Regions from separate parts of the Bifidobacterium porcinum genome, predicted to be linked through region 2. Evidence: riboswitches for the same ligand, from Rfam matches in the RefSeq annotation. Region 2 holds a riboswitch; the other holds the start of a gene.
What was found. Region 2 has a riboswitch for thiamine pyrophosphate ahead of ACZ41G_RS02825 (bifunctional hydroxymethylpyrimidine kinase/phosphomethylpyrimidine kinase). Riboswitches for the same ligand answer to the same signal wherever they lie in the genome.
Positions count from the first base shown of each region.

Region 1: another riboswitch for thiamine pyrophosphate. It lies ahead of ACZ41G_RS06290 (TenA family protein); the one in region 2 lies ahead of ACZ41G_RS02825 (bifunctional hydroxymethylpyrimidine kinase/phosphomethylpyrimidine kinase).

Region 1 is NZ_AP029603.1:1,590,650-1,594,828, reverse strand. It holds gene ACZ41G_RS06300 (DEAD/DEAH box helicase) at 1-85, shown strand, start outside; gene ACZ41G_RS06295 (pyridoxamine 5'-phosphate oxidase family protein) at 403-981, opposite strand; TPP riboswitch at 1,437-1,547, shown strand; gene ACZ41G_RS06290 (TenA family protein) at 1,541-2,380, shown strand; gene ACZ41G_RS06285 (DEAD/DEAH box helicase) at 2,423-4,179, opposite strand, start outside.
Region 2 is NZ_AP029603.1:765,435-769,613, reverse strand. It holds gene ACZ41G_RS02825 (bifunctional hydroxymethylpyrimidine kinase/phosphomethylpyrimidine kinase) at 1-1,628, opposite strand, end outside; TPP riboswitch at 1,620-1,709, opposite strand; gene ACZ41G_RS02820 (DMT family transporter) at 1,781-2,743, shown strand; gene ACZ41G_RS02815 (Bax inhibitor-1/YccA family protein) at 2,763-3,629, shown strand; gene ACZ41G_RS02810 (hypothetical protein) at 3,740-4,179, opposite strand, start outside.

The DNA.
Region 1 (4,179 bases), 830 kb from region 2:
GAAGTTCGTTGATGATGCCTCGACGACCGGTGGCAGCGCCATCAGCCGGCTTACCAAGGACGACCTGCTCGCGCTGCTCGGGTGAGTTGCCGGGGATTGTTGCCTTGCTGCCCGGGCGAGCGCTGGTCGAATGGGTGTTACCGCGAAATCGCCCAGGTGCGCATTGCTCTGGTGGGGCGTTGCCCAGGGATTGTCTGAACGGGCGCCGGTCAGCTGGGCGCGGTTGGGCGGATACTGGCAGTCTGATGTCTTGACTGGTTGGCCGGCAGTTGCCCCCAACTCCGCCTTGCGCCCCAACGAATCAAATTAGTAGCACACGATATATTAGCTTACGATATACTAGTTTGTGATATACCAAATTGCAGGTTGGGGACGCGGTGACGGGAAACGCCGCAAGGGCGATTACTTACCGCCGTGCGGGCGCGGAACGGTGTGGATTTTGCCGGTGAAGTTGGTCGAAGTGATTTGCCAGACCGTGACGCTTGCCATCTGCTGTGCGGTGAATGGCACGTGATCCATGCCGGCCTGCTTGCTCATCAGGGCTTGCATGGCAACGATTTTCTCGTCAAGATCCGTGACCACCGATGCCGTGCCCGTGCCGACGATCGAGCGGAAGGACGCCGACCAGTTGCAGGGCGTGCGGCCTTCGTGCACCTGATGATCGCAGTCAAGTTCGAAAGCGACCTGAAGCGCGTTGCCTGCAGCGCGAATCGCATCGATTTTGCGTCCCTCATGCGCCGAATGCAGGAAAATCCGAAGCTCGCCGAAATCCGGCGGTAGTGGTGTCCCGTCCGCCGACAAGCTGACCGGAAGGTCGTTTTCGGGTTGGGGGAACCGCTCCAGAGTGAATTGATATCCGAAATTCATCGGCACGATGGTCAGGCCCTCGGCGTCCTGGTAGGCGATGCGCACGACTTCGCACGAGTCGAGGATATCCTTGATCTGCTGTGGGGAACGGACTTCGCGGTCGGCGCGACGCATCGGTCGGTGTGCTCCGGGGGCCGTGGAAGCGTGCACATGCGGCGCACGCCGCAGCGAGCCGGATGGCGGCAGCGAAACCCTTGCGACTGCGGCCGATGTGGGTGTCGGCACTTGAGCTGGCGTTTGTACCGGTGTTTGTGCCGGCGTTGACGGCGAGGCTGGTGTGTGCTGCGGAAGTTCGGAAGCGATATCGGTCATGGTGTCCTCGGTGGTGTGGCGGAGCGTGGGCTTCGACTGGTGTGGAATATCTCAGACGAACAGCTTTCTATAGTGTGATATAGAAAGTCGTGAAATCTGTCGACTTTCTATACCGTACTATAGAAACTTGCAAAGCGACGCAGCGGATATCAGCTGGGTGTAATCCGGTGAAGTGATGCCGGTTGCGTGTGGCGTCGGCGGGCTTGCGTGCTTTTTGTCTGTACGGTCGTATGTCCGGGTGGCTGAGGTAGGGTGGCTGGACAACCTAGGGGAGCTGCGGCGGGTCCGCGGCTGAGAGTGCGCGCAAGGCGCTGACCCTGTGAACCTGTCCGGGTAATACCGGCGAAGGAAAGGAACTGCCATGACGGCATCATCGTCTGCTCAATCAAATCATGGTTCTCAAGCGGTGGCCGCACCTAACATTTCTCCAACCGGCGAGTCCGGCACGTCCGCGCAATCTGTGGGGCAGGACGCATCTCGTGAACCGGCGACCAAGCACGTCCCGCTCGCGCCGGCAAGCAAAAGCGGCGATTACGCGTTTCTTGGAGCGACGCCCGGCAGTGTGGCCGACGCGTTCTACATGGCTGCCGCGGAGGATTGGCAGGCGGCAATCAATTCGCGGTTCGTCAACGAACTACTGGACGACACCCTGCCTGACAGCGTGCTGATCAGCTATCTGATTCAGGATTTCACGTTCTTTACGCAGCCGACGCTGGAACGCCTGACCGTGCAGGCGCCGACGCAGGAGATTCGGGACATGCTCAACCGGCAGGCCGAATTCTTCGCCGATCAGGAGAAGCCATATTTCCTGCGGTTCCTTGAGGAATACGGGGTGGACGAGCAGCAGCAGACGAGCGTGCCACAAACCCCGGCGAACCGCGAATATTGCGCGTATCTCGACCAGATTGCCGCGACCGGCAGTTTCGCGCAGCTGTTGTGTCTGATGTGCGCGATGGAATGGCTGTATCTGGCGTGGGCTAAGCGCACGGTGGATACAGGCGTCGTTCAGCAGGTGCCGGCGCACCGCGGTTGGGTGGAGCTGCATGAAGGCGAGCTGTTTCGCCGCTGGGTGGGCAATCTCATCGAGCTCGTGAACCGGTACGCGAGCGTCGACGGCCCGGAGGCCGCCGTATTCCCCGAAGTCGCGCGACTCGAGCGCGCGTTCTTCGAGGATTCGTACGCGTATGGGGTGGGGGAATGACGGGTCGCCGCTTGAAGGAAGATTCGAACGGCAAGACCGGTATCACTGCTCCGAATCACCGGTGAGATGGCGTAGCAGATCCGGCGGCACGGGGTGGGTCAGGTGCAGATTGGAGACCACTACGCGCTGCTGGATTTCTTCGCCGTCCTTGTTCGCGCCGCGATTGGTTTCCTCGTGCGAGTCCTCGATCGAGGCGGCGCGGCCGACATAGTAGTACGTCGTCTCCTTCGTTTCGACTTTCCTGCGGATGAACACCGGTACGAAGTGCGAATCCTGCCAGGGTTCACCGTCGGTTTTGCGAATCCATTGGAACTCTGGCGATTGCAGGGAACGGTTGTTCTTGCTGAACCACTCGATGTCTTGGTCGTCAATGAACCGGTCCTGATACTGGCTTGACTCGTATTTGATGAAAATCGGCATGGTCCCCGTACTCGCGTCGTAACGGTAGCCGCCCACATTCTGTGGGACCTGCTCGTTGCTCCAGCCGCACATCCGCATCACATCAAACAGTGAATACTTTTCCCCGACAATGAACCCGTGGTCGAACACGGCAGACAGCGACAGGCTCTGTTTGCTTGCGGTGACGCGGGTTTCTTCATACCGTCCGACGCATTGTGCCAGTCCTGCCTGCACGGTGTCCGCAAAGAACTGGCGGAATGTCGCGTTTTCTTGCAAGGAGGCTCGCAGCCGGGACGACAGACGTGCTCCACCATCCCCGGACAGTTCAACCATCGGCACGCCGCCGAAACGCTCCCGGTTTGCACTGGTGAAATACGAATAGTCGAGTACCCGCAACGCCGATTCGCATTGTGCGATATCGCCGCTGCAATCAGGGAACAGACTGGTGACCAAGTGCTGCAAAGTTGGGGCATCCAAGACATCCACGCTACCGGCCTGCGAGAGTACGTCGGCATGGTCGCCAACCATATCCCGTACGGCATACGGCATTTCAATCCCGGCAAGCGCCGTCAACGCCACCAGCTCGTGTGGCCGCAAGCCACGCAGCTGCGTATCGGTCAGCATGGTCAGCATTCCGTCTTCGACCGAGGTTGTTGTTTCGAGCCGGAATCGCGTATCTGGATCACCGTTCTTGGTGCTGAGACTACGTTCGCGTGAACGGACGAAGGCCAGATAGTTCTTCGATTTGCAGGCTATCGTGTACACAAGCGATGTGTCACGTGCCGTGATATCCATGAGCATGGGGATCCGGTTCAATTCGCGACGTAGTTCCCGGTATTGTTCGCTGAGTTTTCTCATGTCGGACAGGTCGGCATGATCGATCGCATCAAGCACGCGCTTGCGGGCGATGGGATCGAAGCTGATCGAGCATAAGCCCGGCGCTTGGTTGTTGAGGTTCTTGCGTACGCGGTCACGGTCGCCGCTGTTGCCGTACAGGGCGATCGGGATGAGATAGTTGTTGGCGTAATTGCCGATGAAATCCACGACGACGACTGATGATTTGCCTGGGTATTTGCGTAGGCCTCGGCCGAGCTGCTGGGTGAATATGATGCTGGATTGTGTCTGTCGTAGCATCACGATTTGGTTGGTTGCGGGGATGTCGATGCCTTCATTAAACAGGTCGACGGTGAAAATGTAATCAAGCTCGCCGTCTTGCAGCGCTTGTTCCACCTGCTCGCGCTCTTTCGGCTTGCTGGCTCCTGTTAGACATGCGGTCCGGTATGGGCGTTCCGCCTGTTCGTTGATGATGTGGGTGAATTTCTCTGCGAGAATTTCGGCTTCCTCGACCCGGCTACAGAATACGATGCCTTTGACCGGTTCGCCTGCCTGACCATAGATAC
Region 2 (4,179 bases):
AGCGCAGGTCTGGTCAGTCCTTGTTCAAAGAAGCGGAATTCATGCTCCGACGAAACGAGCGCCGCATGCATCATATGCTCATATTCGTCAATCGATGCTTCGGCGGCCAGCCGGTCGCAGATCTGCACCTCGCGCAGCGTGCTCTCGGTGAATTCCGGGTCGGAGTACATGCGGATCCACTCGCCGAAGGGATGCGTGTCGACATCAATATGCTTGTTGCGCACCTGCTCGCGCATTTCCTTGCCCATCGCGGCGTACAGCCAGAAACACGGCATGACTACGGCGGCGAGCCGCGCATACGAACCGCTGTCAGCGACCCGATGCTCGTGTCCGATATAGGCTGCCGTCACTTCGGAACGGGAAACCGGCGACGGGTCGAATCCGTGCTTGACGAACCAGTCGTGGTGGAACATCACTTCAGAATCCACGCCGCCGGACGCCGCCTGCGCGAAGAACACCCGCTCGTCCAGCCGGTCGGCGCGCGAGGAGGCAAGGGCGAGCAGCGATGTGTAATCCGTCAGATAGATATCGTCCTGATGCAGGTAGAACGCGAAGTCCTCCAATGACAGCGTGGCGTCCACCATGCTGGTGATGAAGCGCATGCCGTGAATCCGCTCGCGGATCGGCCGCACGCGGTTCCAATAGTCGGCGCTGAACCGCATACCGGTTGGCGCATGCCTCCACGTGAAATCGACAGGACCATGCCCTTTGCCGACATGCAGCCGGTCGGCGGCGGCAATCGCCCCGTTCATCCATGTCTTCGCGCGGCGAGCCGCCTGCTCCCACGTGTCGCATTGCGGGCGCAGCGCCGCGAGCGTGCTCGACAGGGTGTCCCCCGTACCGTGGACGTTGTGGGTGCGCACCGCACGGCCTTCGATACGCGTGGTGCGCACCTCGCCCTGCCCGTCGGACGGTTCGGCGAGGATGTCAGTGCTTGACGCGCCACCGGCGAGCGCGAGCGCACCGCCTTTGGCGTATACGGCGACGCCATAGCGCTTGCATACCTCGTGTGCCATGGATTCCAGCGTGTCGATATCCGCGGCCGGCTGGTCGGCGTCGGCGAGTGCGGCGAGTTCCGGCACATTCGGGGTGATGATGTCCGCCATGGTAATGATGCTGCGCAAGGCGTGTTCGGCTTGCGGGGTGAGCAGGGCATCGCCGGATTTGGCGTACATGACCGGATCGAGCACGACGACCGGTTTGGGCAGGCCTTCGGCGCGGTACCGTGCTTCAAGCGCAGACAACCACCCTTTGACCGCTTCGACGAGTTCCGGGGTGCCCAGCATGCCGATTTTCATTGAGTCGATGACCGCGTCGTCGCTGACGGCGTTCAGCTGGGTGACAAGGAAGTCCGGCTCCATGTTCACGATGCTGGTCACGCCCTGAGTGTTCTGTGCGAGGACGCTGGTCATGGCCGCATACCCGAACACTCCTTGTGCGGTGAACGCTTTCATGTCCGCCATAGTTCCGGCGCCGCCGATCGGGTCTGAGCCTTCGATGGACAGGACTCTCAGCCGGGATGGCGCGTCTGCTGCACGCTCCCCCGCGGCCTCCAATTGCGCGAGCACCGCCATGGCACCGCTGGCATGTGGGGTTTCATTTGATTGCTGGTATTGTGGCTCACTCATGCCGGACATCCCTTCGCTAGTGCTGACTAGATCAGGTTCAACGGGTGTGTTCTCAGCCTGTCGGCACCCCGTGTCACCGGCAATCCACCATAGCCGACCCCACGGTCAATGCCGCCCTGCACACGTCCGCTCGGTTCGGATATGCTGGAATCATGCAAGAGAATGAGAAACGGCACCGTATCGTCGGCAGCTCGTTGTTGCTGCTGACATCCCTGATCTGGGGATTCGCCTTCGTCAGCCAAGTGCAGGGCATGCAATCGGTTTCCCCGATGTTCTTCAATGCGATCCGATTCACTTTGGGCGCTGTGTCGCTGATGCCCGTGCTTGTCGTGATGTCAAGGATTCAGGCGGGGCGCGCGGCAACGCGGCAGTCCCCGAACGCCAGCCGCGGCACACTTGCGGTATGGTCTGCGGTGTGCGGGCTGATTTTGTGGGCCGGCGCCACCTCGCAGCAATACGGGGTCCAATTGAGCATGTCCGCCGGGCATTCCGGATTCGTGACCGCCTTGTATATCGTGCTGGTTCCTGTGCTAGGTTTCCTGTTCCTGCATCGGCGGATCCACATGCTCACCGTACTGGCGATTATTGTGTCGATAGTCGGGTTCTATCTGCTGTGCGTCACCGACTCCATCCGCACCATCAGTGTGGGCGATCTGGTGCTGCTGGCGAGCGCGGTGTTGTATGCCACGCATATTCTCGTCATTGATCGGGTGGGCGGCAGGCTCAATCCGATTGCATTGTCGCTTGGCCAGTATCTGGTGGTATCGCTGCTCAGCTGGGTGTCGACATTGGTGTTGCACCAGGTGGATTGGCAAGGTGCGTTGGCCTGTGCGGGCGCGCTCGCGTACGCGGGCATCATGTCGGTGGGCGTCGCGTATACGCTCCAGGTGGTTGGGCAACGGTATGTTCCGCCTTCGCAGGCGTCGATGATTATGTCGTTGGAATCGTTCTTCTCAGCTGTCGGCGGAGCGCTGATTTTGCATGAGACGATGTCGGGACGCGGATATGTGGGCTGTGCCATGATTTTCCTCGGCACGATTCTCGCCCAGATTGATCCGGAACATCTGATCAGACGATTTTCTCCAGATGATTCCCAGCAAAAGACCATAGAATAATCGCAAGAAAGGAGCAATCATGACCTACGATCAGCAGCCCCAGAATCCTTCACCTCAACACATCCAATACCAGGCCGACGGACAGGGACAGCCGCAGCATGGCCAGCCGACCGCGCAGCCACAGGCCGTCTACTATCAGTCCCCTGCCGGCGCCGGCGCGAGCGCAGGATATGTAGCCCCAGCTTCGGCCATTCCCGCCCAGGTCGCGTCAGTCACCGAACATGCGGAACGGACCTCAATGATCCGTGCCTACGCCGAAATGACTGCCGGTCTCGCGGTAACAGCCGTGGTGGCGGCGCTCACCCAGACCTTTGGACTGCTCAACAGCTTCCTGGCGGCCACCGGCAGTCTAGGATGGATTGGTCTGATGCTCGTGCAGATTGTCATGGCCATCGCCATTGGCAATCGTGCGATGAATCTCAAGGCGGGGGCCGCACGCGTGCTGTTCTACCTATATGCCGCGTTGATGGGCTTCACGTTGAGCTCAATTTTCATGATTTACGATATTGGCTCGATTGGAACGGTTCTTGCGCTGTGCACCGGGTTCTTCTTCGTGTTGACCATGCTGTCGCTGACCATGCGTTCCAGTCTGTTGAAAGCCGGTCCCATTCTTCTGGCAGCGCTCATCACTTTGATTGTCGGCGAATTCTTCATCATGCTCGTCGCTCCGGGTTCGACCGGAATCATGGTGATTTCCGCGATCGGCGTGCTCATCTTCGCCGGGCTGACCATGTACGATGCGCAGAAAACCCGTGTCCTGTTCGCGCAGTATGCCGGACAGCCTGAAGCAATCAAGAGCCTGTCAATCGTATGCGCGTTGAATCTGTATCTTGATTTCGTGAATATGTTCCTGTATCTGCTGCGTCTGTTCGGCAGCCGCGACTAAGGATTGCCGTGCTGTGCGGTGCATACGTCGCACAACACGTATGATGATCGCATTCGGGCCCGGTCCCCTCATCAGGGACCGGGCCCGAATCATAGTCACGTGTGCATGCGTCAGCGCGTCGAGACGAAGGTCGGGAACACCTCGTCGATCACCGCCGCCCCCTTCTCCTGAGCGGACTGCGCATAATCGAAACGCAACGTGAGAATCGATTGCTGGGTGACGATTTCCTTCACATATGTGATGGTGCCGTTCTCCGCATAACTGCACACCATGATGTCGCCGGACAACAGATGGTAGGACACGCTGTGGCCTGAAGCGCAGGCGGAGTATTCGCTCGAAACCGTAGCACCAGTCGTATTCGATGCGCCGGAGACCTTGATGGTCATGCCGATTGAATCGTCGGTGAAGGTTCGTGTCGCGCCGTTATCGGTTTCCTCATGCCAGATGTAGCCGTCGGGGATGGACACCCGGTACCCCATCGCATCATTCGTGTACACGCCCGCCGGAGACGGTGTGGCGGCTGCGGATGGCGATGACGACGAAGCCGATG